2 regions of the Orrella daihaiensis genome follow, and region 2 is predicted to be linked to the other one. Evidence: predicted binding sites of a transcription regulator. Region 2 holds the regulator's gene; the other holds the start of a gene.

Evidence for each region. The regulator FNR, encoded in region 2, switches genes on or off when oxygen is low (the NO sensors DNR and NnrR bind a similar motif). The targets are predictions, from matches to a motif close to TTGATNNNNATCAA.
Region 1: the regulator FNR is predicted to act here: its motif matches at 1,577-1,590, upstream of DHf2319_RS03375 (type IV pili methyl-accepting chemotaxis transducer N-terminal domain-containing protein).

The regions. Positions count from the first base shown of each region.
Region 1 covers NZ_CP063982.1:700,051-704,415, forward strand. Annotated here, with positions in the region: gene DHf2319_RS03365 (PIN domain-containing protein) at 1-117, opposite strand, end outside; gene DHf2319_RS03370 (helix-turn-helix domain-containing protein) at 92-1,171, opposite strand; gene DHf2319_RS03375 (type IV pili methyl-accepting chemotaxis transducer N-terminal domain-containing protein) at 1,606-3,465, shown strand; gene DHf2319_RS03380 (response regulator) at 3,462-4,208, shown strand; gene DHf2319_RS03385 (HigA family addiction module antitoxin) at 4,312-4,365, opposite strand, start outside.
Region 2 covers NZ_CP063982.1:985,932-1,011,725, reverse strand. Annotated here, with positions in the region: gene rho (transcription termination factor Rho) at 1-547, shown strand, start outside; gene DHf2319_RS04875 (YhdP family phospholipid transporter) at 561-4,202, opposite strand; gene glnE (bifunctional [glutamate--ammonia ligase]-adenylyl-L-tyrosine phosphorylase/[glutamate--ammonia-ligase] adenylyltransferase) at 4,327-7,155, shown strand; gene DHf2319_RS04865 (hypothetical protein) at 7,152-7,508, opposite strand; gene DHf2319_RS04860 (NAD(P)/FAD-dependent oxidoreductase) at 7,523-8,809, opposite strand; gene DHf2319_RS04855 (epoxyqueuosine reductase QueH) at 8,947-9,615, shown strand; gene DHf2319_RS04850 (ChbG/HpnK family deacetylase) at 9,591-10,463, opposite strand; partial or broken gene DHf2319_RS04845 (GtrA family protein) at 10,399-10,776, shown strand; gene DHf2319_RS13165 (glycosyltransferase family 2 protein) at 10,738-11,775, opposite strand; gene clpB (ATP-dependent chaperone ClpB) at 11,987-14,575, opposite strand; gene DHf2319_RS04830 (LysR family transcriptional regulator) at 14,707-15,609, shown strand; gene fnr (fumarate/nitrate reduction transcriptional regulator Fnr) at 15,698-16,429, shown strand; gene DHf2319_RS04820 (acyl-CoA dehydrogenase family protein) at 16,417-17,424, opposite strand; gene DHf2319_RS04815 (acyl-CoA dehydrogenase family protein) at 17,429-18,580, opposite strand; gene DHf2319_RS04810 (hypothetical protein) at 18,717-18,953, opposite strand; gene DHf2319_RS04805 (hypothetical protein) at 18,979-19,188, opposite strand; gene ccoG (cytochrome c oxidase accessory protein CcoG) at 19,201-20,703, opposite strand; gene ccoP (cytochrome-c oxidase, cbb3-type subunit III) at 20,750-21,700, opposite strand; gene DHf2319_RS04790 (cbb3-type cytochrome oxidase subunit 3) at 21,703-21,879, opposite strand; gene ccoO (cytochrome-c oxidase, cbb3-type subunit II) at 21,881-22,558, opposite strand; gene ccoN (cytochrome-c oxidase, cbb3-type subunit I) at 22,576-24,078, opposite strand; gene ccoS (cbb3-type cytochrome oxidase assembly protein CcoS) at 24,192-24,341, opposite strand; gene DHf2319_RS04770 (P-type ATPase actuator domain-containing protein) at 24,352-25,314, opposite strand; gene aceA (isocitrate lyase) at 25,457-25,794, opposite strand, start outside.

The DNA of each region.
Region 1 (4,365 bases), 300 kb from region 2:
ATACAAAATGTCGGGAACTGCAAATTGGTAACCCAAACTGAACATTGGTACTACAAGATCACCTTCTTCTACGTCTATCAAAATATTGGCATCACTGATCAACAGCAGCAACTGCACACCCCACGTTCACCTGCATTTCCCGAACACTACGAAACTGAACGAGAGACATACCCATTAACTCGGCTGCTTTGGATTCACCGATGTACTGCTCGGCAAGCGCGTGAAATACCATTTGTTCAAAAACGTGTGCTTTCTCGCTCGGATAGTCGGCCCCAGGCTCTTTGATGTCCCAACCATTGGCACGAAACAATTTGACTTGCTCTTCCCGGTACGCCGGGGAGATGATGTCAAGCTCCAATGCCCGCCACAAAATGCTCATCATCGACAGACCAAACTCTTCTTTGAGTAGAGCCAGCTCTTTGACCTCTAGCGCATTTCGGTGTTCGCCCATTTCGCGCAGGAGCGAATCGCGCGGTAATAAAAATGAACCTGCGAAGCGATTGCAGGCTTTCTCTTCATCCAGTCCAGTCGCAAGCCGACCTTGAAGGATCAAATGGCCGAGTTCATGCGCCAATGTAAAACGCTGACGGTCACCCGGCCAGTTGCGGCTAACAACGGCAATTGGCATGCCGTTGACTTGAGCCGCGAGTCCATCGAATTTCTTGTCGGCATCGGTATCGATCATGAAAACACGGATGCCGTTGGTTTCCAAAACATCGATCAAATCCGCAATAGGATTCAAACCGAGTTGCCACGCCTGACGTACAGTGACCGCCACATCTTCGATCGAGTCGAGGTGTTTGATTTTCTGGGGCAGTCTATCGATGCCACCGAAAGCTTTGATGGGCGATTGGGGGAAGAGGTTTTCTAGTTCAAGTCGCCGCTCTATCTGATCAATCACCTCATGGGTAATCGCTTGCAATCGCTTCTTTGGCAGTGAGCTGTGCTTGCGATACTCGATGGCTTCTAGTGTCAGAAACTCAGGCCGAAAGAAATACTCGGCGCGAACCTTCAACGCCTGTGATAGGCGTATCAGGATACCGGACGAAGGCATGGCAATGCCGTCTTCGTACTTTTTGATGGCGGCATGTGAAACGCCCACCAAGGCACCCAAATCCCGTAGCGACAAGCCCGCGGACTTACGTGCCCGATGCAAACGAGTGCCAAACATGACGAGAGATCTCCTGGATGCAATTAGCTAGGATCGTGTGGATGAGACAGCTTGTTTTTGTGGCAGCTTTTTCATGCTTCGTATAGAGCAGCTTTTTTGATTTGTTTACAAAAATACTAATTTTTTATTTAATTGTAAACCAATTTTTCTCTGGCTTATCGTAGTTGTGAGGCTCATTTCAGCCATCGCAGTGATTAAGACCTTCTGCTGCTTTTCCATGCCTAACTGTAAGGATCGATCGGATTGAAGCGGCGTCACGTGCGCTCGATGATGCTTGTGACTTCTTAGATCCTCTCAAGACATGCCTTGCAGGGCAGCGATGCTGTTGTTATTCGGTATCGTTCTAAAGAACTATTGGTGTCATTTGTCCCGTAAAAACCTTGGGAGATCACGCCGTTGCTGTTTATGATGTAGGTCAATTGTTTGGTTACAGCATGCGTTGGCTTAATTCTCTTTCCGCTCGACTACTTGCGCTTGGCGCTGCTTTATTGCTGTTGGCCTTGATGTCCATCGGAGTGACCCTATGGATCACGCATCAACTAGACGGTGGTGCGGCGGCGGTCAACGAAGCAGGGCGTCTACGCATGCAGGCCTGGCGCTTGACGAGTTTGTGGCAAGCGCAAACACCGCCGGCTGAGATTGAGCGGCGTATCGAGCAGTTTGACCGCAGCATGACGTTGCTGCGAGATGGTGATCGTACCCGGCCACTGTTTGTGCCGTGGGATGAGGCGCTTCAGAAGCAGTTTGGCGAGTTGACCGTTGCCTGGCACGAGCTTGACCGGGTTTGGCGTGCTGACTCGCAAGCGAACTTGTCCGAGGTCACTGCGCTGGTTGAATCATTTGTAACCGAGATCGACGGCTTAGTCACCACCATTGAAACAAAGCTCGCGCACTACACGGCACTCTTAAACCTATTTCAATTTTTCATGATGGCGTTGGCCGTGGCCGCTGCCCTTATAACCATGTATGTTGGTTATCTGTTCGTGATTCAGCCTTTGCGCAGGCTCACGCTTGCAATGCAGCGGGTTGATGAGGGGGACTTCTCTGCTCGGGTAGATGTCGGTGGGCCGCGCGAATTTGAAGAGCTCGCCAACGGGTTTAATCACATGACTCAGACCTTGCAACAACTCTACGGTCATCTGGAGCGCAAGGTTCAAGACAAAACCCGTGACCTTGAGGGCAAGCAGGTTCGCCTGCAGGCGCTTTACGACATGGCCACTTTCTTGGTGGAACCAAATACCGTGGAAGAACTCGCGCGTGGTTTCGCACAAAAGGTTCGTCAATTAAGCGGGGCGGCAGCGGCTGCGGTGCGCTGGAGCGACGAAGCCAATGCGCGCTACATGATGCTGGCAAGCGACGCGTTGCCAGAGGAGTTGATCAATGAAGAGCGATGTCTGGAGCCCGGTGTCTGCGCCTGTGGCCAGCCCCAAGAAACTGCCCGCTCGCGTGTGATCCCTATCATTGCAGAGGATGACAGGCTTTTGGGCAATTGCGCCAAAGCTGGCTACAAGTCGCTTATTAGCGTGCCGATTCGTCTAAACCGGCAGGTGATGGGTGAGGTGGATTTGTTTTTCCATGAAGCGCCCGAATTCTCTGACGAAGACCAGGCTTTGTACGACGCTTTGGCAGGGCACTTGGCCAGTGCAGTCGAAAGCCTGCGCGCCAGTGCATTGCTCAGGGAAGCAGCAGTGAGCGAAGAGCGCGCGATGTTAGCGCGTGAGTTACACGACTCTATTGCGCAGTCACTTGCCTTCCTAAAGATTCAAGTCAGCCTGTTGCGTCAGGCCATGGGTAACTGTGAGTCAGCGCAGGTGATGCAGATCATTGAAGAAATCGACACCGGGGTCAAAGAAAGCACCAACGACGTGCGTGAGCTTCTGGTGCATTTCCGCACCCGCACCAACAGTGAAGATATCGAGCAGGCCGTAGAGATCACATTAAGCAAATTCGAGCACCAAAGTGGTATTCATACTCGACTAAATGTCACTGGCCATGGCGTGCCGCTGCATTCAGACACGCAACTGCAGCTTCTGCACGTAATTCAGGAAGCACTATCGAACGTGCGCAAGCACGCCAAAGCAACGGAGGTCACCGTTGACATCAAGAAAGGTACGCCCTGGCGATTTGCTGTGCGCGATAATGGGGTTGGCTTTACCCAACGCGAAGCCCAGAACACCGATACCCATGTGGGTCTGCAAATCATGCGTGAACGCGCTGAACGCATTGGCGCAAAAATCGATATTCAGTCTGAACCAAACGTGGGCAGTACGGTGCTAATAGAGCTTGAGCAATGAGAGACACGACCACCATGGATACAGAGATCGCTTATCCGATTCGCCTTTTGATTGTAGATGACCATGCCTTGTTTCGGCGTGGCCTGATCGCATTGCTGTCACAAGACCGACGGTTTTCTATTGTGGGTGAGGCCGAGAATGCCGAGGCTGCGCTTGACGCCGCAGACAAACTGCAGCCCGATGCCATCTTGTTGGATAACCATATGCCAGGGTTAACGGGCATTGCTGCCATTGGCAGCCTTAAAAAAATCGCACCCAAGTGCCAGGTGCTGATGTTAACTGTCAGTGAAAGTCCTGATGACCTAGCTGCGGCCATCAGGGCCGGTGCTGCAGGTTACTTGCTTAAGACCATTAACACCGAGGATTTGGCCGATTCGGTAGAAAAAATTGTTTCAGGCGACACCATCATCAGTCCCGAGATGATGACCAAGCTCGTGGGGCTGTTGCGCAATATGCCACAAGATGATGGGCTACAAGCACCAGCCCCCGACACAGTTCAACTGGCAACTGATGTGCAGCCTGCTGAAATGGTGGTTCAGGCTAACGACCCGATCCATGATTTGTCACCACGCGAAACCGAAATCCTGCGCTTGATCGCATGTGGCAATAGCAACAAGCACATCGCGCGCGAGCTCGATATTGCCGAGACCACGGTCAAGATTCACGTGCAGCATATTCTGCGTAAGCTCAACATCAGCAACCGCGTGCATGCGGCGGTCTATGCCACCACGCGAGGGCTATAGTTTTTAATTCGTTGGTCCCGGGCTATAGTCCCCGTGCAACCCACCCAAAATAAAACCCCAGTCAGCGAGAGTTGGCTGAAATTTTTTAGATTTCACCCCTTGATTAGGCCAACTGTAGACGCACTGCCTTTACGCCCGAGAGGGTTTTCGAGGATTT
Region 2 (25,794 bases):
ACGCCACGTACAAGTGGCTGAAATGGTCATTGAAAAAGCCAAGCGCCTAGTCGAACTCAAAAAAGATGTGGTGATCCTGCTCGACTCCATTACTCGCTTGGCGCGCGCTTACAACACCGTCGTACCCTCTTCGGGCAAGGTGTTGACTGGCGGTGTGGATGCCAACGCCCTGCAGCGTCCAAAGCGTTTCTTCGGTGCGGCACGAAACTTGGAAGAAGGTGGTTCCTTGACGATCATTGGCACCGCGTTGATTGAGACCGGCAGCCGGATGGACGAAGTGATCTACGAAGAATTCAAGGGCACGGGCAACTCCGAAGTTCACCTCGAACGCCGTCTGGCAGAAAAGCGGGTTTATCCAGCGATTAACCTGAACAAGTCAGGCACTCGCCGCGAGGAACTGCTCATCAAGGGCGATTTATTACCCAAAATCTGGGTGCTGCGTAAGTTCATTCACGACATGGATGATGTCGAGGCCATGGAGTTCATCCTCGACAAGATGCGCTCAACGAAGAACAACAATGAGTTCTTCGACATGATGAAAAAATAAAGCCGGTGTTGGCTTAGTTCTGCAACTCCGGTGTTCGCGGTTCTGCCTGAGTGCCGGCCGCGCTGCCCTGGGTAATCTTCGGGTCTTCCCAGGTGCCACCGACGTGGAAGCGTTGCGACAAGGCAGCTTCAACCGGATTGCGCAGCAAGTACTGGCCAACCAGTGCACTCAAACCGACAATCGGATTCACTAAAAACCCGGTAGCAAGCGCCGTGCCACTCATATCCAGATTAGGTCGAACCACGGCGCCCAGATCCCAGGTCTCGTTAACAAGGCTTGAATTGCCCGTCAGCGTAATGGTGGCTACCGGGCTATTGACCGTCAGGTTTTGTGTATCGACCACGCCTTTGCGGATTTCAAAATTGCCGTTGATTGAGCTCCAAGGGAAACCCTGCTGGAATGTTTCATCCGGATTGATATTGGCATTGAGAATGCGATTAAGCGACTGCATGGAAAGCAACTCAAGCACCCGGGCGCTACTGGAATTGATATGGTCAAACACGCCTTCTTCCAGACTCAAATCGGCTTTGCCTGACAACCCGGCGTAATCGAACCGCCAGGGAAACTCGGCCCACTCGATGTTGGCCTTTAATGTGCCTCTGCCCCTGCGGACTTGCTCACCTTTGCCAAGAAACTTGGTCAACTCACCCAAGTCGGTAATGTTTAGCTCCACATCAAGCAGCGTGCCTGGGTTCGCATTGAAACGACAGCTTCCCGATGCGTTGAGCTCGGCATGTGGATTGATGATTTCTAGCCGGGTGATTTGCCACTCTTGCCGATTGGGCGTGTCGCGACCAGCAAGCTTGAATTCACCAAGGCGGGCACCATAAAGGGTCAGGTCTTTAATTTCAATATCGAGCGCTGGCAGATTTGACAAAGCCCCTGGCTTGGGCAGCGCCGATGCCTCTTGCCCCCTAGATGCGGTGCTGGCTTGCTGACCGCTGTCATGGTTGCCTATGTCGAGTCGGTCAAGACGAACATGATAGCCATCTAGCAGCTTGCCGCGATCTAGCGCCCATTGGACCGAACCATTGGTTTGCGAGGAGGTGACTTTGACCGTGTACTGGCGGCCATTGGCGACACTTAAATCAGCCGTCAGGTTCTCCAGACGGTTGCTGTCCATCACAAATTGCTTGGCTTGCAAGCGCGCCGATACAAAATTGGGAAACAAACTCGGCCCATCACTCTCAGGTTTCTGCAGCTCACTAGTGACGGTATCAATCACCGGACGCCATTGCGTCAAATTAATATCATCCAATTGCCCGGCCACGGTTAGGCCGTTACCGACCTCAGGCTTGGCTGTGCCAATGGCCAGATTGATACTCCTGAAAAACGGCGAGTTTCCGCTCTGATTGCTAGAGACTGAAGTCCCCACCATGGCTAGACGGTTTGCCACAGATAGGTTCCATTGCTCGGGCGATGCACCTGAAACATCCCCGCGCCATTGCAACCGGGTTTGAGCCGTTTGACCTGCCGACAAACCCAATGGAGCTGGCAGGACGATTTGTGTACCACTCAAATCAGAGCCTAGCGTCAAATCGAACTGGTCGTCCTTGACCGTTGCACTTAAGTCGTAGGTCATCTTGCCCTTGAACCAGTCGGCAACGATCTGACTTCCGGTCAACTTAGCCAGGTCAGCCCAGGCCAACTCCCCCTTGCCACTGATGGTGTCTAGCTTGTCATTGATGCCACCTGCAATCTCTACCCTGCCTCCAAGCAACGTCGCTGATAGACCCTGAGACTCAAACCCGGTTTCGGACAACAGGGCAACGCCGGCCAAATCAACCAGTTCCGGACTGCTGGCGTATGCCGCTGTGCCACCGTTAAATGCGAGCTCGCCACTGAAGGTGGTGTTGTCGACTTCATTTAGTGGCACCCTCAGCGTTAACGGCATGGACCAGTTGCCCGTCCCCTTGAAATCTCGCACGAACGCTGGCGCGACATCTCGCAACGCGGTGCTTTTGAATAGCGCCAGATAGTCCTTAGCCGCGGCGTTGGTTTGTCCCTTGACAACCAACTGCGCATCGCCTTCAAGGTCAGTGATTTCAGCAGACAATGCACTGAGATTGATGCGCTTACTCTCGGGCAGGCTCAGGGTTCCGGTGGCAATGTCTACCGCGATACGATCGTTGACCATGCTCAGTTTCCCGTTCATGTCGGTCAATGGCGGCCATGGCAAGCCATCTGCCTCGATGGGCTCGGCGTACTGCACTGACCAATCCTGAATGGTGCCATCGATACGGAAGGTGCCGGGGCCTCGACTGGCACTAAACGGGAAATCATCGACCAAACCTTCAATCGCAAACGACGCTTGTGGCACCGTGCCAGCCTTAAAAGCATTGGCTAGCCACTCGTGAGCCTCTTGGCCAATGGTGTCTGGCAAGTAGTGATGCAGATTCGGCAGCTTAAAGCGCGCCAAAGTGCCCTCGATATCGAGCCGACCACCCTTGCCTTGACTGCCAAGCTCCCATGAGCCACGCGCGGTGATCAGACCATCTGGATTGGCGAAAGCCAAGTCTTGCACATCCACACGCCATCCGTCTGGCGCGGGTCGACTCAATGAGGCTTGCGCACTTAACTGATCAGCCACCAACGGCTGCATGCCAGATGTTGGAGCATCAAACCAGGCGTTTTCCAGGGAGAGGCTGGTGGTCAGACGTTGAAGCGATTTGGGAGTGTCAATAAAACCTGGTAGCTGAACATCAGCTGCCAAAAATGCCAGTGGCCCGCTCGCCTGCCAGCGAAACTGGCCTAGTCTGACCTGGTCGTGCTGCGTCTGATCTGATTTGAAAGTCGTGTCACGACCAGCCAGGCTGGCAGTGAAGTTGGTAAATTTGCCATCAAGCACATCCAACCAAAGTCTGGCTGCCATACTCGCCTCGAGCTCGGGCAAATAAATCCAGGGGCGTAAGGCCTGTGGATAAAGCTCACTCAGACTGGCGTAGATGTAGCCATCTGGCTCATCCATCAAAAGGCGTGACAGTGACCCATGAATTGAGTCAACATCAGCCACCACATCCAGGCTGCCCCCCAACTCGCTTGGCAAACTTAGCTTTAACGCGAGCTTGTGTCCCAGCAGACCGTTATCCAGCGTAACGCTGATATCTTCGAGAACCAGAGGCGGCGCGTTTCGCTGTTGGTCTACCCAGACCAAGCGCGATCCTTCGATATTTAATCGGCCCTGCTTTAGGAGCCAACGCACAGTCTCAGACTGCCAAAAGCTCACCGTAGACTGATGATCCGAGTCAATACCGAATCCAGCAATATATGTGCTGCCTTCAGGCGTTCGTCTAGCCACCAAAACCACGTCATCAACCCCGACATAACGAAACACCGGTTCAAACGTCAACAGGCTACGCCAGGACAGGATGGCGTCTGTTGTCGGCACCGCCAACTGAGCCACACCACCCTCATCGAGAATGGTCAGATTGGTAATTTTCAGATTAGCGTTAAGGCCGCGCCAGTCCGCCGTGATGGAGTCAAACCGCACCGGGGTACCCACCGCCTCGCTCAATGCCTGCTCGATCTGGGGGCGCCATTGATCAATACGAGGCAACAACCAGTATCGGGTTGCCAGTAGGCCAGCAGCGGCAACAAAATAGGCCACGATCGCAGCGACCAACAAAAATCGAACAAAAAGTTTGACAACAACCAAAGGAATCCCCGCCACTTAAGGGTTGAATCTAACAGCTAACTGTTACAGTAACCTTGTTTTATAGCAGGTCTTCAATGAGCGGCTCGTCTGCCTCATGATTGAACCGGGACACCAAGAAAATCTTATGCGAGAAGATATTTTGCAAACCGCCTCGGCCTGGTCTGGTGCTTTACGTCGTCGCCTACAGGCCAGCCCGGATTTACAAGCCTGGCTCGCGCAAGCTTGCAAGCTTGAAGTCTCAACTGCGCAAATTCACGCATGGTTTGAGGAACTCGCCGGTTGCGCCTTAAAAGATGCTGTGCTCTCAGTCGCAGACTGCCGACGGGTTCTCAGAAAGCTACGCGAGCGAGTGTTTTTCTCGGTGATGGTGCGCGATCTGGCTGGTCAGGCAAACTTGTCTGAGGTGACCGGTGCCATGACTGAATTAGCCGACATCGCTGTAGAACAAGCCTATCGCAGTGTCATGCAGGAAATGGTCTCGCGCCACGGCGCCCCTGTGGATGCCAGCACCGGGCGGCCCATGGAAATGATCATTATCGGGATGGGCAAGCTCGGGGGCGGTGAACTCAATGTCTCATCTGATATTGACCTCATCATGCTCTACAGTGAAGAGGGAGAAACCACCGGGGCACGACCGATTTCCCACCACGAGTTTTTTGGGAATGTCACCCGGCGCATGATGCCGATCATTTCGGAACCAGATGAAAACGGTCATGTATTTCGTACCGATTTGCGTCTGCGCCCTGACGGCGATTCAGGACCACTGGCCTGGAGCCTCGATGCCTTTGAGCAGTACTTATTTACCCAGGGACGGGAATGGGAACGCTACGCCTGGCTCAAGGGTCGCCTGATGCCGGCGAAGTATTTCGCCGACAGCGATGTGAGCATGGCGCAGCAACATGTCGAAAGCATGCGTGTGCCATTTGTCTATCGCAAGTACTTTGATTTTGATGCTTTATCGGCCCTGCGGGACTTACGCGAACGAATTCGCCAGGACTGGCAACGTCGTGCCTCAGCACGCCAAGGTATTGATACCGAACACAACATCAAACTCGGCAATGGTGGCATTCGGGAAATCGAGTTCGTGGTGCAGTTAACCCAACTCATTCGGGGCGGTAAGATGCCGGCATTGCAACAACGGCCGTTATTGCAAGCATTGCAGGCTCAGGCACGCGCGGGGCTGTTGCCTGAATCCACCGCCAAGGAACTGAGCCAAGCTTATGAATTCTTGCGACGGGTCGAGCATGCCCTGCAGTATCGCGAAGACGCCCAGACCCATTTGTTGCCCAGCGACCCCGAACTCAGGATCGCGCTGGCAAACGCGCTTGGCATGATACCGACAGATTTTGAGGGCACACTGACTGGTCATCGGACCGCGGTGGCCGCCATGTTTCGTGACGCGTTTCGAATTGCAGGCCTATCAGGCGATGAGCCTGTGGCGGCTGGTAGCCACCAGGCCCACCCTACGGCCACATCGGACGATCAAAGCGCCGATCCTGCTCAAACAGCCGCACTGGCCAGTGCGGGCAAAGATGTACCCGAGTTATTTGAACTGTTCGGCGATGATGCGAACCCCCTGAAACAGCGGATCGACTCTTTCCTGGATAGCCATCGTATCCGCGGATTGCCGTCACAGAGCCGTCAACGCGTGGACGATCTGCTGCCGCTACTGATGCGCTCGGCACTGAACACAGAGGCACCAGCGACTACCATGGTGCGCTTGCTGGACTTGATTGAAACGATCGCACAACGCAGCGCCTACCTGGCACTGTTAATCGAATACCCAGAGACCCTGGCGCGGGTGGCACGCATCATGGCTGCCAGCCCCTGGGCGGCGCAGTACGTGATTCAGAACCCGGTTGTGCTCGATAGCCTGATTGACTGGGGCACGTTGATGGAGCCGATCGACTTCGAGCGGGTCAAGGTGAATTTAAAAGCCGACATGGATGCATCTGTGCTGGCTGATGGACAAGCCGATGTCGAACAGCAAATGAATTTGATGCGTGACTTGCAGCGGCAGTTAAGTTTCCAGCTGCTGGCTCAGGACTTGGCCGGCGTGCTGTCCGTTGAGGCACTCGCTGACCAACTCTCCGCGCTGGCTGATTTGCTGCTGGCCCAGACCATCGAACGCGTCTGGCCCCTGGTGCTGCGTACTGAGCCCGGTGACACGCCGGCGCCTCGTTTCGCGATCATCGCCTACGGCAAGTTAGGCGGCAAGGAATTGGGCTACTCATCGGACCTGGACTTGGTTTATCTGTTTGACGATCCAGATCCAGAGGCCGCGGAACGTTACACCAAATTGGCCAGGCGCTTGACATCCTGGCTCTCTACCATGACTTCGTCGGGCCGTTTGTATGAGGTAGATTTACGCCTGCGTCCCGATGGTGACGCGGGCTTATTGACCGTCTCCATCGAAGCCTTCAGAACCTATCAGTCTGAGCATGCCTGGGCCTGGGAGCACCAGGCCATTACACGGGCACGGTTTGCCGCGGGAGATGCTGCGGTTGGTCAGGCATTTGAGGCGATCCGCCAGGAAGTGCTTTGCATGGCGCGCGACCCTAAAAAGCTCGCTGATGATGTGCGTGAAATGCGTCAAAAAATCAGCGATGGTCATCCCAACAAAAGTGAACTGTTTGACTTGAAACATGATCCTGGCGGCATGGTGGATCTGGAGTTCGTCACACAGTACCTGGTGCTTTGCCATGCTCGGACTCACCCGGCATTAATACCGAACCTGGGCAATATCGCGCTTTTGGGGATTGCCGGCAGACTCGGCCTAATCGGTCAAGAGATTGCCCAGGGAGCCATCGATGCCTACCGCGTGCTGCGCAAACGCCAACACGCCCTGCGACTGCAGGGCGCCGACAAGGCACGAGTGCCCTTGGCGGAGATGCAAACCGTCAAAACCGCCGTCAGACGGCTCTGGGATGCGGTGTTGGGGTCAGCAACCTAGGAAGCTTTGGGTGTGGACAGCGCACTGAAATACACCCAAAGCACACCGATCACAGCTGCCGGGGCAAGCGCCATGGCATAGGCGATCACATAGTCGACGGGGCCGCGTAGGTCGCCAATCGGCGCCAGTGTCCACAATGGCACAAACGGCGTGAGGATGGCTGCTGCGATCAGCATGACCACCACACCGCGCCAGAACAACTTCGCAAACGGTTGATGTCCTGCGCGGCGTCTGACAAAGGATTTGAACAACAGAAACAACATCACCACAGCAAGCACAGCCCCGACCACAAACAGCCACCCAAAGGTCTCCCAAAGGGTAACCACAATCATCGCAACACTAATTTCTTCCATGACGCATCCCCATATCAGGCGTAGCCGCGCAACATGGCCTTATAGGTGCCAAGCAGCGCTTTTTCTTCAATAAACCAAGACACCCACAATTCCTTCAGCGGATCGATGAACGGGAATGAGGGCACGAGGTTGTTCTCATAGTCAAACTCGATCAGCATGGCTTTACCGAGTCCTGTGACCATCGGACAAGAGGTGTAACCGTTGTAAAGCTTGGGAGACTCAATGCCGTTGGCAGCTGCCACCATGTGGTCTACCGCCACGGGGACCTGGAACTTCACACTGGCAGCGGTTTTACCCTTGGGTACGCCAGCAACATCACCCACGGCAAATACGTTCGGATAACGCGGGCTGCGCAAGGTCGTTTGGTCAACCTCAACCCAACCACCGGGTGCTTGTGACCCAGTCTGCCAGGCCAGCGGGCTATTGCGAACCGAAGGCGGCGCACTCATCGGGGGAATCACGTGAATCATGTCGTAGTCCAGCGTCACCAAGCCGTTGGGCGTCTGGTAGGTGGCTTTCTTGGCGTCGGCATCCAGGCTGTGGATCACATGGCTATAGAGCGGCTCAATGCCGCGCTCTGCAAACATTTCCTTGACGCGCACATCGACCACCGGGACAGCAAACAAACCCTGATTGTGCGCGGCATAGCGAATCTGGCAATCCGCGCGACGACCCGCCCGCGTGGCTTTGTCTTCGGTGATGAAAGTCATCTTAAGCGGTGCACCGGCACATTTCATGTCGGTCGCTGGTCGTCCAAACAGCGACACGCCACCCTTCTGAATGTACTCATCGATTACCTTGGCTGAGGCCGCAGCGGCTTCTGGCCCCGCATAAATGCTGGCAATGCCTTTAATGCCGATCAAATCCCGGCTCATGCCTTGAATCTGGTCGTAATCGAGCGACAAGCCAGTTGCCACAAACAGCCAGTCATAGGCGTGCTTTTGACCGCTGGCGTCGGTGACTTCATTGGCGTCAGGATTGAACTCGATGATGCTTTGCTCCACCCACTTCACGCCTGAGGGAATGTAGCGTTTGGTGGACTCAACTGTCTGACCGGGCTTCCACCAACCAGCGCCCACCAGCGTCCAGCCCGGTTGAAAATAATGATCACGACGCGCATCGAAAATCGTGATGGTGGCGTTGGGCATCTGTCGCGCGACTCTTGACGCAATCGACAGACCGGCCGCGCCAGCACCGGCAATCACCACTCGCGCTTTGGCGTCTGATTTAGCCACCACGGGTGGTCCCCAACCTGCTGCCGCCAAAGCGGCTGCTCCTGCTAAAAATGCTCGACGCTCCATGACTGCCTCCACCAATAAATATGAAACACTCGGACGATCAACACAGTGCCCACCAAACTGATCGGCTGACGTTGGATCAATCCATTAGAGGCATTAAAATATGGACTTGACTTAGATTAATTGAGATGGATCAACTCATGACAGATCCGACCGATCCTCTACGCCCAAGCTTGCAACTGCCTGACGGCCGCCGCAAAGTGTTGTTGCATTCTTGCTGCGCCCCCTGCTCTGGCGAGGTGATGGAAGCCATGCTCGCCTCGGGCATTGACTACGACATTTTTTTCTACAACCCCAATATCCATCCGGTCAAGGAATACGAAATCCGCAAGCAGGAAAACATCCGGTTTGCCGAGCGGCATGGCATCCGATTTATCGACGCGGACTACGATGTTGATAACTGGTTTGAGCGCATCAAGGGCCTGGAAAACGAGCCCGAACGTGGGGAGCGTTGCACCAAATGCTTTGACATGCGGTTTGAACGCACAGCACTTTACGCCCACGAGCATGGCTATGACACCATCACGAGCTCACTGGGCATATCACGCTGGAAAGACATGAATCAGATCAACGGCTGTGGCGAACGCGCTGCCGCGCGTTACGAGGATCTGGTCTACTGGACCTACAACTGGCGCAAGCACGGCGGCTCGCAGCGCATGATTGAAATCAGCAAGCGCGAAGAGTTCTATCAGCAAGAGTACTGCGGTTGCGTCTATTCGCTGCGCGACACCAACCGCCATCGCCGCGCCCAGGGTCGAGAACGCATCAAGATCGGCGTGAAATTCTACGGCAAGGATGACAGCGCCTGAGAACTGCGCGCAAGCCTGACACCCTGTTGTTGCAACAAATGGCCAAAGGCATCGCTCGCCAGGATCTGGTATTCGTCAACACGGGCTTGTCCAATCGGATCGCCCGGCAACGCTTGCTTGGATGGGTGGGTCATGATCAACGCGCCCGGGACCGCATGAGCTAGCCAAGCACGCATCATTTCAATAAATGGGCGGTGTGACTTGGTGAAGTCATAAACCCCAAAAAAGCCCCGGTTCGTGTGAATGCCTTGCGAAGCAGCGTTTAGCGTGAGTCGATGCATGCCAAGATTGCCAACCACCCATGACTTGAATCGCTCCGACCACGGCGAGTCAGACAATTCCCCGGCGCGCGTATCGCGCACCCAAAAACCGGCTGGCAGTTGGCGATCACGCAAAGCAGCCAACAACTCATCGCCAATGATGGGTAATTGATGCACATGCAAATGACCATCAACATAGTCGGGAGTACGTCCAAGCAGGGCTTCGAAGCGGTTCAATTGACGCTCTATATTCTGTCGCACCCAGCGGCGTGACAAGCAACGCGTTTGTGCACGCAGAATCAACTGGCCCAATGGCATCACGGTATCGGCCGACAAATCACCGAGCTCTTCTGTGAAATTCAGATGCAAACCGATGTCAATTTCCAGCGCTTGGAGCGCCGCGCGCGATTGATCACTGATCCGGGCATCCACGAGCACACTCGTGGCTGTTAACCGACCGATCCTGGCGAGGTCTACAATGGCACGATCGACATGGAGATCAACCCCATAATCATCCGCACAGATGGCAATGACCTTGCTGTCTGCACTTGAACGAACTGCCTCAGAACTGATTGCATCACTGCCCATGAAAAAACTCTCTCACCAACTTGCCTGGTTCGTCGTGGTCGGTGCCACCGCCGCTCTGGTGCATTGGGTGGTGGTCGTGCTGTTAGTTTCAGGTGGTTATCTTACCCCGCTTGTGGCCAATCTCTTTGGCTGGCTCGTGGCGTTTGGGGTGTCATTCACTGGCCACTATCAATTGACGTTTCGGCATCAACGCACCGGGGTGACTCAAGCCATCCGACGCTTTTTTTTGTTGTCAGCATTCGGCTTTGCCATCAACGAAGCAACCTATGCACTCCTACTCAAACAAACTCTGTTGCCGTATGAGTTCCTGCTCGCTCTCATTTTGGTCGGCGTGGCTGCGCTGACGTTTATCTTTAGCCGCTTCTGGGCGTTCAGTGCGGGCCGACGCGCCCATTGACTGGCGCACCAGATAAACCGGCCGGTGTTTGACCTCTTTAAAAACGCGGGCGATGTATTCACCGACCACACCGAGTGAGAGCAGATTAATCCCCGAGAAAAACAACAAAATCGTCACGATGGTTGGCCAGCCATCAACCGGGTTGTCGTACAGAATGAACTCACCCACGATGTATATGCCATAAAGAAACGAACAAATCGAGACAACGAACCCCATCACACTCACAGCGCGTAATGGCCAGGTGGTGAAGGACATCAAACCTGCCATGGCAAGTCGCCAAAGACGCCAAGCACTGAAGTGGCTTTTACCCGAGAGCCTGCTTTCAGGCATAAATGGTATCGCTTCGCTGCGAAACCCAACCCAAGCGTAAAGACCTTTCATGAATCGATCCCGCTCTGGCAATTGCATGAGCGCGGTCACCACAGCGCGGTCCATCAACCTGAAATCGCCTGCGTGCGGTGGCACTTGCACGCCAGACTCGCTACGCAGCAGGGAATAGAACAGTTTCGTTCCAATCCGTTTGCCCCAGCGTTCGTCCTCACGACTTTCGCGCACAGCGTAAATCATATCCACGCCGGTCTCCCAGCGCTGCACCATTTGTTTAAGCAGTGCCGGTGGATGTTGTAGATCAGCATCCATCAGTACCACCGCGTCCCCTTCAGCGGCTTCGATGCCAGCTGTCAGCGCTGCTTCCTTACCGAAATTGCGCGAGAGTTGGAGATACCGAATACCTGGCTCACGTGAAAGCATGCCCATCAAATCAGACGTGTTGTCGCTGCTGCCATCGTCAACGACGATAACCTCCCAAGCGTCGGTCAACCCTTGCAGGGCGACTTTGAGTTTAGGCAACAACACCGCCAGGTTGTCATGTTCATTGAAAGCGGGCACCACGCACGAGAGCATACAGTCACTCATGCTGCGTTCAATACCGGGGCTGCTGCTAGTTGTTGTATCGACCATGGTGTTAGGGCTTACTGTTTTAGCATCGTATTGGGCATCGAGTGTAAAGCGTGTCCATCATACCTGCTCAGACTCACGGTAAGCAAAAAAGCAAAAAAATGGCGGATGAGTTGCTGCCCATCCGCCACACTGCCCAACACCGCAATCCGCAGTCTACTGGCATGAATCACTGCAGGGTTCGCTCAAACACGAAGTGACCATCGCGCCAATCAACCGGCACCACATCCTTGGGACCAAACTTGCCCTGCAGAATCAGTTTGGCCACCGGGTTCTCAAGCTGTTGCTGGATGGCACGCTTCAGTGGTCGCGCCCCAAACACAGGATCAAATCCGGCGCGAGCCAGTTCAGCCAAAGCTGCCGGGGTGACCTCGAGCTGCATCTCCTGCGCCTCGAGCCGCTTGGCCAGGCGCTCAATCTGAATCTCAGCGATTTTTTCAATATGGTCGCTTTGCAGAGAATGAAACACCACCACCTCATCGATACGGTTCAGGAACTCAGGCCTGAAATGATTTTTAACCTCATCCCAGACCACCTCCTTAATCGCATCGTATGCCTTGCCCGCCATGGCCTGGATGTGTTGCGAACCGAGGTTTGAAGTCATCACGATGACCGTGTTCCGGAAGTCAACCGTGCGACCCTGACCGTCGGTCAACCGACCATCATCGAGCACCTGCAACAGCACATTGAATACATCAGGGTGAGCCTTTTCCACCTCATCGAGCAACACCACGCTGTAGGGCTTACGGCGCACAGCCTCTGTCAGATAACCACCTTCCTCATAGCCCACGTAGCCGGGCGGGGCACCGATCAGGCGAGCAACCGAGTGCTTTTCCATAAACTCACTCATATCGATGCGGATCATGTGCTCATCCGAATCAAACAGGAAGTCGGCCAACGCACGCGTCAGTTCAGTTTTACCGACCCCAGTGGGACCGAGAAACAAAAACGAACCGTAAGGCCGGGATGGATCAGCCAATCCTGCCCGCGAGCGCCGAATAGCGTCTGCCACGAGGCTAACTGCCTCGTCCTGACCCACGACCCGATGATGCAAATGGTCTTCCATGTGCAAGAGCTTCTCCCGCTCACCTTGCATCATCTTGGAGACAGGAATGCCGGTCGCCCGCGAGACTACCTCGGCAATTTCTTCAGCACCGACTTGCGTGCGCAACAGCTTCGGTTTTTCCTCTACCGTCTCAGCTTGCCCCTCGGCCGCCTTTAAGCGTGCTTCAAGCTCCGGCAATTTGCTGTACTGCCACTCCGCGAGCTTGTCGAATTGACCCTTGCGTTGCAGTTCGGCCATCTCGGCGCGAGCACGTTCAATCTCTTCCTTGATGGCTTGCGTGCCTTGAACAGCGGCTTTCTCTGCTTTCCAGACCTCTTCAAAATCGTTGTACTCACGCTGCAAGTTCTCAAGCTCTTGCTCAAGAATTTGCAGGCGACGCTTGGAAGCCTCATCGGTTTCTTTCTTGATGGCTTCGCGCTCGATCTTCAGCTGGATGATGCGACGATCAAGCCGATCCATGACTTCTGGCTTGGAATCGATTTCCATCCGAATACGTGACGCTGCTTCATCGATCAAGTCAATGGCCTTATCGGGCAAGAACCGATCAGTGATGTAACGATGCGAGAGCTCAGCAGCCGCCACAATCGCCGGGTCCGTGATGTCCACCCCATGGTGGACTTCGTATTTCTCCTGCAAACCACGCAAGATAGCGATCGTGGACTCCACGTCAGGCTCATCGACCAGTACTTTCTGGAAACGGCGCTCCAACGCAGCATCCTTTTCGATGTACTTGCGATACTCATCGAGTGTGGTTGCGCCAATGCAATGCAACTCGCCGCGCGCCAAGGCTGGCTTAAGCATATTGCCGGCGTCCATCGCGCCCTCGGCTTTACCGGCACCGACCATGGTGTGGATTTCATCGATAAACACAATGTTGCTGCCATCGTCCTGGGCCAGCTCTTTGAGTACTGCTTTTAATCGTTCCTCAAACTCACCCCGAAACTTCGCGCCTGCCAATAAGCTCGCCAGATCAAGCGATAGCACCTTCTTGCCGCGCAAGGTTTCGGGCACCTCATCATTGACGATACGCTGCGCCAACCCCTCCACGATCGCGGTTTTACCTACGCCAGGCTCACCGATTAATACGGGATTATTTTTGGTGCGGCGCTGCAAAATCTGAATCGCACGGCGAATTTCATCGTCACGACCAATGACCGGATCGAGCTTGCCAGCGCGCGCACGCTCCGTTAAGTCTGTGGTGTACTTGGCTAAGGCCTCTCGCTTGGACTCGCCTTCCTGGTCCGTGACCGAGTGGCCGCCGCGTACGGCCTCGATGGCGGCCTCGAGCGCCTTGCGCTGTAAGCCCGCATTAGCCAGCACGCGGCCAGCCGGGCCCTTGTCGTCCACAAGCGCCAAGAGGAATAATTCTGTCGGGATGTAAGCATCGCCACGCTTGCCAGCTTCTTTATCTGTACGCGTGAGCACCGCCTGAAGATCACGGCTGACCGTGACGTTGTCATCACCGCCTTGGACCTGAGGCAAGGCGCGGATTTCGGCTTCAAGCGCAGGACCTAGGCGATTGACAGCGACACCGGCGCGCGCCAAAAGGCTGCCTGCCCCACTGTCCGGATCAGCCAACATGGCAGCGAGCACGTGCACCGGCTCAATGAACTGGTTGTCATTGCGTGCAGCCAGACTTTGCGCATCGGCCAGTGCTTGCTGAAATTTTGTGGTTAATTTGTCGAATCTCATCGTTGAATTCCGTCTCTGACCGGGTTCTACCCCGCTTATTCTCAATGGTTACTATGTGGGGACATCACCGCTTATTTCAATAGCAGCCACTCGCAACGACAACCTATCGCCTGGTCAATTATGATCTGGACATGGATCGATTCTCACAGCTTGAAGCCTTTGTTGCTTCAGCCACGCTAGGCAGCTTTTCAGCGGTTGCACGCGCTGAAGGGGTGACGCCCGCCCTGATTGCCCGCCGGGTGGACGCGCTAGAGGCCAGACTCGGCGTGCGCCTGTTTGTACGAAGCACTCGCAAACTTGCGCTAACGAGCGAGGGACACGCCTTGTTCGCCCAGGCACAAGAAATTTTGAGGTCATTGCAGGAAACTGAAACCCGCATCGGTCAAGGTAGCGCAAAACCGGTAGGCCTTTTACGCATCACTGCGCCAGCAGGCTTTGGCAGGCGTCATGTCGCACCCCTCATGCCGGCGTTATGCGAGCAGCATCCGGGACTTGAAGTATCACTAGACCTGAGTGATGACTTTGTTGACTTGGCCAATGATCGATTTGATTGCGCCATTCGTATCGGCGAACTCTCGGACTCAAGCCTGATTGGTATACGACTTGCCGAGAACCAACGCGTTGTCGTCGCCTCGCCTGCCTACCTAAAAACACATGGGGTGCCCAAACACCCGGCAGAGCTCTCTGCTCATCAATGCCTGCCGCTGTCGGCCCGTAGTGGCCAGACGCGCGGGTGGCTGTTTCAAGTCGACGGCCAAGCAGTTTGGCACTCTATCGAAGGGCAAATGGCATGCAGTGATGGCAGCGTGCTACACCAATGGTGTTTGGATGGGCATGGGCTTGCCTGGCGTTCACTGTGGGAAGTTAGCCACGATATTGCAACCGGCAGACTGATCAGTGTGCTGGATCAGTACCGTGCCGCGCCTAACGGGATATTTGCGCTAATGCCACAGCGTCGGTTGACCCCGCTCAGAGTGAAAGTGCTGGTCGAGTGGCTAAAGTACCACTATGGACAAAGTGGTTATTTTGACTAAAATCAATTCTAGGATGTCTGATGATAAAGAAGGGTTTCGTACAAAACTCGTACAAACTTGACGGATATAAATTTTTTGGTAACTAGCTATGTCTCAAAAACGCGTTCCCGTCGCTGTCGATGCTGTTCACTGTGCCACTTGCATGATGGGTAACGTTTGCCTGCCTGCTGGCATGCCGAACCATGAGGTTGAGCAACTAGATCAACTGGTAAAAGAGCGAATCAAACTCAAGAAAGGCGATATCTTGTATCGCAGCGGTGAAAAGCTCGATGCTTTGTATGGCCTGCGCTTGGGCTCGGTGAAATCCCAGCTTGAGGAAGCAACTGGTCAGGTTCAAATCACGGGATTTTTTCTGCCGGGCGAGATTATCGGCTTGGATGGCATGCTCGATGGCGAGCACGGCACCAATGCCGTCGCCATGGAAGACTCAGAAGTTTGCGTGGTTCGTTTGAAAGACATCGACGATATCAGTCGATATGTACCCTCGCTACAACAACAAGTCAGGCGCGTGATGAGCAAGGAAATTGCGCGCACCTATCAGGTCATGCTCGCGCTAGGATCCATGCGCTCAGAAGCCAGACTAGCGGCATTCCTGGTGAACCTGTCGCAGCGACTCTCGGCGCTAGGCTACTCCTCTACAGACTTCATCATGCGCATGAGCCGCGAGGAAATCGGCAACTATCTCGGGTTAACACTTGAGACCGTCAGCAGGTTGTTCTCACGATTTGCGCGCGATGGCCTGATTTCTGTCAGCCAACGTGAAATTCGGATATTGGACATGGAAGCGCTTGAAGAGCTTGCCGGCCATCAAGCCTCCTGAAATACCCGCTGTCTGACGAAGTCGAGCAAATTGGGTTCAGACAAAGCTGTCAGACCAATTTGTTGAGCCCAATAGCCCTCACCTCCACCTAGGCGTGCCCACTCGTAAAGGCGCCGTGTGTAGAGCTGCAAATCATATTCATAGGTCACACCAATGGCCGCATGAACTGCATGTGCAATGGCTGCTATGCGAGGTGCAACCGCGCTAGTCTGGGTTTTAGCGACCCGGGCCGCCTCAAACTCAGGCTGCCATTGTTCAGTTTGACAGCCAATCTGGCTAGCCATACGGGCACCGTAAACAAGCTCTGCCATTTCACTGATTTGTTGCTGCAGAGCCTGAAACTTGCCGATCGGCTTACCGAACTGCACTCGATCATTGGCGTAAGTCAGAGTCAACTCCAGCACCCGGGCAGCAACCCCAGCCATTTGCACTGCCAAAGCCAGTGCGACACCATGAGCCACCATTGCCCGAGGCGCCGTGCCGATCGCAGATTGATTCACCACCGTTGGCGCCCAAGTGGCCTGCCCATCAAAACATCCAGGTCCACCGACATCTGTTATCTGCGCTTGACTTAGCGGCAACAAATACACCGTATCCTGATGCTGCAGCAAGGCGTAAGTCGAAAGTTTCGAGGATGGCAAATCACGCGCGACCAACGCGCCATCGGCATTGAGCTGTGCAAACCCACTGGCCGTGATGGCACCATCAGGCAAAGTCTGACCCAGGTTTGCCAACAAGGCTCGCGCAAACACCGTCGTACCCATTGGCACGGGCAGCCCGTGACGCCCCGCCGCAAACAGGACCTCCCAGGCTTGCGCCCAGCCTAGCCCGGCGCCACCCGCCTCTTCAGAAACCATCACATCCAAGAACCCAGACTCAACGAGCGGTGCCACGAGATCAGCAGCGCAACCGCTTCGACCAGTTGCTCTTATCTTGGCGGGCAGGTCCTGCGCAGCCAGCAATTTATCCAGCGATTCATAGAGTTCATTCTGCATCTCGTTACCTCAAAGCCAGACCACGAGCAATAATGCCGCGCAAGATTTCACGGGTTCCGCCACGCAAAGAAAAGGTGACACCCATTTGCTCCAAATAAGCCAGGACTTTCATCAATTCACCCGAAACCGCAAACTCAGGATGCTCACCAATCCACTGGCCAATGTCTCGTATCACACGCTGCTCAAAATCCGTGCCGTAGTCCTTAACAACAGATGCTTCCACAGCTGGGCTAAAGCCCTGAACCAATTGATCTGTCACCGACAGCGACATCCCACGCAAAGCGCACAGCTCAGCCAACAAACTGCCCAATAATCGCTGGGCATCTGCATCCTGGCAATCCTGGCTACGCAACTCCTGAGCCCAGGCATCGAGCAATACCATGCTGGAGTAGATACGCTCCGGGCCGCTGCGCTCAAACGCCAACTCGGCGGTGCACTGCTCCCAACCTTGCCCCTCCATGCCGATCAACGCGTCTGCATCGAGCTGCACATTGTCAAAAAACACTTCATTGAAATGGGCATCGCCAGCCATATCCGTGATCGGGCGGATCGTTACACCTGGCTTGGACAAATCAACAATCAGTTGCGACAGGCCGTTGTGTTTGTCAGCCGGTTGACCGCTGGTACGCACCAAGGCGATCATGAAATGACAATGATGTGCGTTGGTGGTCCAGATTTTGCTGCCATTCAAAAGCCAACCATCAGCGTTTCTCTCAGCCCGTGTTCGGATGCTGGCCAAATCAGAGCCACTGTTGGGCTCACTCATGCCGATACAGAAAAAAGCCTCTGCCTGACAAATCTTGGGCACATAAAACTGTTTCTGTTGTTCAGTACCATACCGCATGATGAGCGGACCACTCTGGCGGTCGGCGATCCAATGGGCGGCAACGGGTGCACCAGATACCAACAGTTCCTCGGACAACACGTAACGCGCAAAAAAATCTTTGCCTGCGCCCCCGTGACTAGTCGGAATGGTCAACCCAAGCCAACCACGCTTGGCTAGCTTGCGACTGAAATCAATGCTGGTGCCCATCCAAGATCTGGCCCTGACGTGCGCTGGCAGATCGGCTAACTCTTGATCCAAAAAAGTTCGGACCTCCCGCCGGAAACCGTCAAGACTTGACGGAACAGCCACATAGTCAAATGGAGTAAGCATACAAACAACGCCTCAAGAAGACACTTGGTTCTGTTGCATTGAACCAAGAAATACAAGGCGTGTGTGTTTTAAAAAGACGAACAGGGTATTAAAAACACCCGCAAATCATCAGGACTCGTGCTCTGGCCCTGACTAATTAGAAACCAATCTCTGCTCCAGGTTCTTCACCCTTTTGCGGGCGAATGACCTGAGTCAACGCGCTTGCGCCGGCTCCAATGAACCAAAACAGAAAGAATCCGAAGGCATAAAGCCATTCACGCTCTAGCTGGATGTACCCAAAAATAGCAACATCGAGCGGGTCAATGAAGGCAAAGACGATCGCACTGCCGAGGCCTGCCATCAGAAATGATGGCCATAAAACACAGAGAATCATGCGTGAGCACATGGCGCAACCTCCCTTAGGGTTGTTGACTAACCGGTGCGTTCGCAGACTTTTCCACTACCAGGCCACGCTTGACACCACCATCGTAAATCGGTTGATCCTTGAAGTGCTGTAGTGCCAGAGAAATCGTGACAGCACACGCAATCATGGCCACAAACGGCCCGAGCATCAAGAACCATGGCCACGGTTCACGCCACCAGGGTTTTGTCGGTTGTTCTCGCTTCATGGACGTTCTCCTTTAGCGTGGAAAAATAAAACTCGAGGCTTCACGCACCTCTGTTTGTCGGCCAGTTTCTGACCTCGATTCGGTCACGAACGTAATAGGATGAGCACCTGTCTCGCCCGCATCATAGGGTGCTTGCACCACGACCGGCAATAACAAATTGGCCGCAGCCGGAACTCGAATATCAATAGCGGACTGCTTGCCACCACCACCGGACAATACGTTCAGGCCGGGCAGACCTTCAGCAGAGATGGATAGCCTTAGCGACTCTTCTGATGCATTGAGGATTTGTAACCGGTAGACGTTTTCAATAAGACCACCGGGCACTTCGCGGCCCAAGGCACCGCGGTCGCGAATAATATCAACGCGCAAGGTCTCGCGAGTAGCCAGTGACCCAAGAAAGACTGCGATGATAATAACCATCAGGGTGGAGTAAATCAGAACACGGGGTCGCAACAGACGTTTTCTGACCTGAGTGTCGCTCAAATTCTCTTCAATGCCGCGCTCAGATGTGTAGCGAATCAAACCCTTGGGATAGTTCACTTTTTCCATGACCTGATTGCATGCATCCACGCAGGCACCGCAACCGATACACATGTACTGTAAGCCTTTCCGAATATCAATCCCGGTGGGGCAGACCTGAACGCAGATACTGCAATCAACGCACTCACCCAAGCCTTCAGCCTTGTAGTCGGTTTTCTTGGAGCGGGGCCCTCTGGGCTCACCTCGCTTGTAGTCATAGGTGACGACATACGTATCGGAGTCCACCATCACGCTCTGAAATCTGGCGTAGGGACACATATATTTGCAAACTTGCTCACGCAGGAAACCCGCGTTGCCCCAGGTTGCAAAGCTGTAAAACAACAACCAGAACCATTGCCAGGGACCGAGCGTAAAGGCCAACAGGTTCGCGCCAAGCTCACGGATGGGGGCGAAATAACCAATGAACGTAAATCCTGTCCAAAACGCGACTGCTATCCACAACAGATGTTTTGTGCCCTTGACACGGAGTTTCTTGAACGACAAGGGTGACTCATCGAGCCGAATACGAGCAACCCGATCGCCCTCGACCTTGCGCTCAATCCACATGAAGATTTCGGTGTAGACCGTTTGCGGGCAAGCGTACCCGCAGAACAGACGGCCTGCGAGCGCGGTAAACAGAAACAAGGCGAGTGCCGAAATGATCAGCAGCAAGGTCAGGTATATGACATCCTGCGGCCACAACACCATGCCGAAGATGTAGAACTTACGAGCGCCCAGATCAAACAAGACCGCCTGACGTTCATTCCATTGCAGCCAAGGCAGACCGTAATAAAGCAACTGCGTCAGCACCACCAACATCACTCGCCAACCGGCGAACCAGCCTGTCACCGAGCGCGGATAGATTTTGCGGCGTACGTCTTTTAAGGTTTCTTCCAACGTATCAGACGCGGTCTTGCGCTTTGCCCCAGCGGGCCGCCATGGCGGCGGCTCTTCAGTCTCCGGGAGATGCTGTGCTGGGGTACTTTCAGTGGTCATGCCTAACTACCTCAATATGGCAAAGCTTACGATCAACGTATCGTAATTACTTTGCCTGTCCGTCCTGTTGATTTGAAGCAACCTGCTCAGGACGATTGTTGGACAAACCCCAAACCCAAGCGGTCAACATGCGCACTTGCTCAGGTGTCAGATGTCCGCCCTGAGGAGGCATCTGATTATTGCGACCTTTCATAATGGCCTCGACGATGCGTTGCTCCGAGCTGCCATAAAGCCAGACACCGTCTGTCAGGTTGGGAGCACCCAACATCTTGTTGCCCTTGCCTTCAGCGCCGTGGCAAGCCGCACATTGAGCCATATAAGTGCGCTGACCCTTGATCGCTGCCAACTGATTATGTGCCAGACCAGACAGGGAACGAACATACTGCGCCGTATCAGCAGCAGCAGACGCATCGATCACACCTGTGAAAGCTGGCATGATGCCGTGACGTCCATTGACAATCGTGTGCTCAATTGCCTCAGGTGTCCTGCCCCACTGTGAGTCGCCTTCGACCAGGTTTGGGAAGCTCGGGCTACCCTTGGCATCTGAACCGTGACACTGCGCACAGTTGTTCAAGAAAAGACGCTGACCGATTTGCTGCGCTTCAGGGTTAGCGGCAATCTGCTGGATCGTCATTTCATCGAACTTGGCATAAAGTGGACGCACTGAAGCCAAGTGTTTTGCCTGAGCCTGCTCCACTTCGTCTGCCGAGGTGTAACTCAAAACCCCTGGATAGCCCCCTAGCCCTGGGAACAAGACCAGATAGCCTAGACCAAAGGCACAAAAGCCCAAGTACATGACAATCCACCAGCGAGGAATCGGGTTGTTCAGTTCACGCAGATTGCCGTCCCAAACATGACCCGTATCCGTGACCTCTTCTTCCTTGCTGTTTTTGAGGTACTTCTTTTGGCTATTGAGTAACCAGATACACCAAACGATACCAATCACAGTAACGGCGGCGATCCACCAACTCCAGAATCCACTATCGAAATCGCTCATGACTATTTAACCTCACCATTTTTGCTTTGCTCACTTGGTTTGCCCTCATCGGGTAAGTCAAATGGCAAGTTGGCTGCCTCTTCATTGGCCTTTTTGCGCCCTGGCGAAAACGCCCACCAAACAATCCCAAAAAACACCACCATGGCCAGAACGGTACCTACTGCATTGAGTACGCCCATTTCAGTTCTCCGCCTTCTTGTCGTTAGCGATTGCGGCTTGACGCTGCATTGCTGCGTTGCGCACACCAACACCCAAGCTCTGGAGATAAGCGACCACAGCATCTTCCTCCGTCTTGCCGACCAAGGCTTCAGGAGCCTGTTCAATCTGCTCATCGGTATACGGCACGCCTAGCTTACGCAGGGCCACCATGCGCTCTTGAACGTTCAAGCCTTGAACCGTATTTTTGGCAAGCCAGGGATAATTGGGCATGTTGGACTCGGGTACGACGTCACGTGGGTTACGCAAGTGGATCCGATGCCACTCATCTGAATAACGTCCACCGATACGCGCCAGATCCGGCCCAGTGCGTTTTGAGCCCCAAAGGAATGGGTGATCAAAGACAGACTCACCCGCAACCGAGTACGGACCGTAGCGCTGAACTTCAGCGCGCAGCATACGAACCTGTTGTGAGTGACAACCTACACAACCTTCGCGGATGTAGAGATCACGCCCAATCAGCTCAAGCGGTTGATAGGGTTTGACGCCAGGCGCCGGTTCAGTGGTGCTGTGCTGAAAAAACAGCGGCACAATCTGAACCAGACCCGCAAACATCACCACCACGATACTGGCAATAATCAGCAAGCCGATATTCTTTTCCAGCGTCTCGTGTGAGAAGAAAGGTTTTTTTTCGTTAGCCATTTCTCTATACCTATATATCAAGCAGCACTAGCGGCAGGACGGATCGGATCCTGGGTCTCTGTGGGCACCAAGGGGTTAACCGCTTTGGCGCCAACCACCGTTCTGAACACGTTGTAGGCCATCAGGCAGATACCGAAGAGGTACAACGTTCCACCGAGCAGACGAATCGCATAGAACGGATAGGTCGCCTTAACCGACTCTACAAAGCTGTATGTCAAAGTGCCATCCGGTTCTGTTGCTCTCCACATGAGACCCTGCATCACACCGGCAATCCACATGGCTGCGATGTATAGAACCACACCGATCGTTGCCACCCAGAAGTGAGTTTCAACCAAGCGCATGCTCCACATACGGTCCTTGCCCCATAGGCGCGGAATCAGGTAGTACAGTGAGCCAAACGTGATCATGGCGACCCAACCCAAGGCACCCGAGTGCACGTGACCAATCGTCCAGTCGGTGTAATGCGACAAGGCGTTGACGGTGCGGATTGACATCATTGAGCCTTCGAATGTCGACATCCCGTAGAACGAGAGCGACACCACCAGGAATTTCAAAATCGGATCAGTACGCAATTTGTACCAAGCGCCTGACAACGTCATGATGCCGTTAATCATGCCACCCCAGGACGGTGCCAAGAGGATCAGGGAGAAAACCATACCCAGCGCTTGGGTCCAGTCCGGCAAGGAGGTGTAGAGCAGGTGGTGAGGACCAGCCCACATGTAGGTGAAGTTCAACGCCCAAAAGTGAACGATGGACAGGCGATAGGAATAGATCGGCCGCTCAGCCTGCTTGGGGATGAAGTAATACATCATGCCCAAAAAGCTCGTGGTCAGGAAAAAACCCACTGCATTGTGGCCGTACCACCACTGCGTCATGGCATCTTGCACGCCGGCATAGATTGAATAGGACTTCCATCCCAGCAGGCTGACTGGCAGCTCGAGGTTGTTAACGATATGCAACAGTGCAATCGTCAGGATGTAAACGCCAAAAAACCAGTTAGCCACATAGATGTGTTTGACACGACGCTTGATAATCGTGCCAAAAAAGACAATAGCGTACGCGACCCAAATCAGTGTGATCAATATGTCGATTGGCCACTCAAGTTCAGCGTACTCTTTGCTGCTGGTAAATCCCATGGGCAAGGTGATGGCTGCGCCCACGATGACCAACTGCCACCCCCAAAACGTGAAGGCTGCAAGCTTGTCCGAGAACAAACGCACCTGCGAGGTACGCTGCACCACATAATAGGATGCGGCAAACAAAGCACAGCCACCAAACGCAAAAATCACCGCGTTGGTATGCAGTGGCCGCAAGCGACCGAATGTCAGCCAGGGCGTATCAAAATTCAGTGCCGGCCAGATCATCTGCGCAGCGATCAACATACCAACAGCCATGCCGACAATGCCCCAGACCACTGTCATGATCGCGAATTGCCGCACTACTTTGTAATTAAACGATTCGGCTGTTGTGGCCTTGGTTGACGACCCGGAAGTCGTCGTCGGCTCAAACGAACCTACCATCGTCCCTTGTACGCTAGCCATGGTTTAAGTCCTCGGATTTTTAGTGATAGAAATTCTTATGTGTAATGATGCAGATCAATCGCCGATGCAGCTTTGATTTGGATCAAGCGGCTTTATTTTGGTGTGTCATCGTCTTGCAAAATAGATCTTCCGGCATCGTCCGGATCGTCATATTGACCAGAGAACACCGCCCACCAGAGCACTGCGCCAATCAACACAATGAAAAGCAGCGACAGTGGCAAAAGGAAATAAAGGACTTCCAAAATTCAATCTTCAGGTTCGGGCCAGATGGGTGTAATCCGGCGTTGAGCCACTGGACTCGGGCTCACGATACAGACGCCATGCATTGATCGTCACTGCAATTGATGACACGAACATCGCCAAAGCTGCCAGCCACGGCGTCACAAAACCCAAGGCAGCCAAAGGAGTGCTCACCAAGTGAAAGATGACCGAGCCATAAAGGTTTTGACGGGTCACCCGTCGTGCGCCGGCAAATAAGCGATTCGTTTGCGCTTCGGTCATATCAGGATAGGCGGCAAGCGTGGCGTTAGCGGCAGCCAAAGACACTGGCGCAGACATTGACAATGCGCAAGGACAACTCATCACCAGCAAAGAAACCATGACCGGCAAGGCATAGTCAGGATCAATGACCCACCACACCAATGCGACGACAAACGCGATAGCCAATTGGACCACCACAAACCACATGGCAACCTTGTCAGCGTGTTGCAACAAAGGCCCGCGTAGTTGTTGCAGCCTGTCCGAATAGCGCGAACTATCAACGGATTGTCTGGCCCGAAGCTCAAAGAATCGGGCGGTTAATAAAAACGCCACAAACATGGTGACTGAATCGAAATAAACTTCACCTTGACCCAGCAAGGTGGCAATCACGCTAGGTACAAATGCAGCAATCATGCTCACGGCCACCGGCACATCCATGGTGATGTGGCGCTCGCGCCAGGCTTGAGCAACGCCCTTCCAGATGGGCCAAGCCGAGTAAAGAATTACTGGCACCGTCAGAGCCAGGCTAGCCCAGTTCATTAAAAAAATGGCCCAATCCAGCACATCCAGATTGTCATGCCCGAAAGTCTCCTGTCGCAGGTAACCGGGCAATGCGAACATCATGACCTGCATCATGGCAAGCCATGCAAGCCCCAAGCGAACGAGCGTGCGCCTGCGTGACATCATTTCGTCAACGGTCAATGGGCGATTCAAGGCGAAGATGGACTTTGGCATAGCTGAAATACTAAACAGGCCACAAAATCCTGGCCTTGATCTATATCAACTTTGCCTGTTCCAATGCAATCGGCCACCAAACGTGGTGGCCGATTGATTGACGGGTCCTGTGTAACGACCGTCTTAACTAGCAACAAACAACTTAGGCGTGCGCCTCTTCGAACTGAGCTTCTTCGGTTGAACCGGTCAACGCTGTGGTGGACGCTTGGCCACCTTCAATGGTTTGCGTCACCGCATCGAAGTAGCCTGTACCGACCTCACGCTGATGTTTCACAGCGGTGAAACCACGATCGGCCGCTGCAAATTCTTTCTGTTGCAGCTCAACAAACGCCGACATGTTCTCACGTGCATACTTATAGGCCAGATCAAACATACCGTAGTTCAGCGCGTGGAAGCCCGCGAGCGTGATGAACTGGAACTTGTAACCCATGGCACCTAATTCACGCTGGAACTTCGAAATAGTTGCGTCATCGAGGTTTT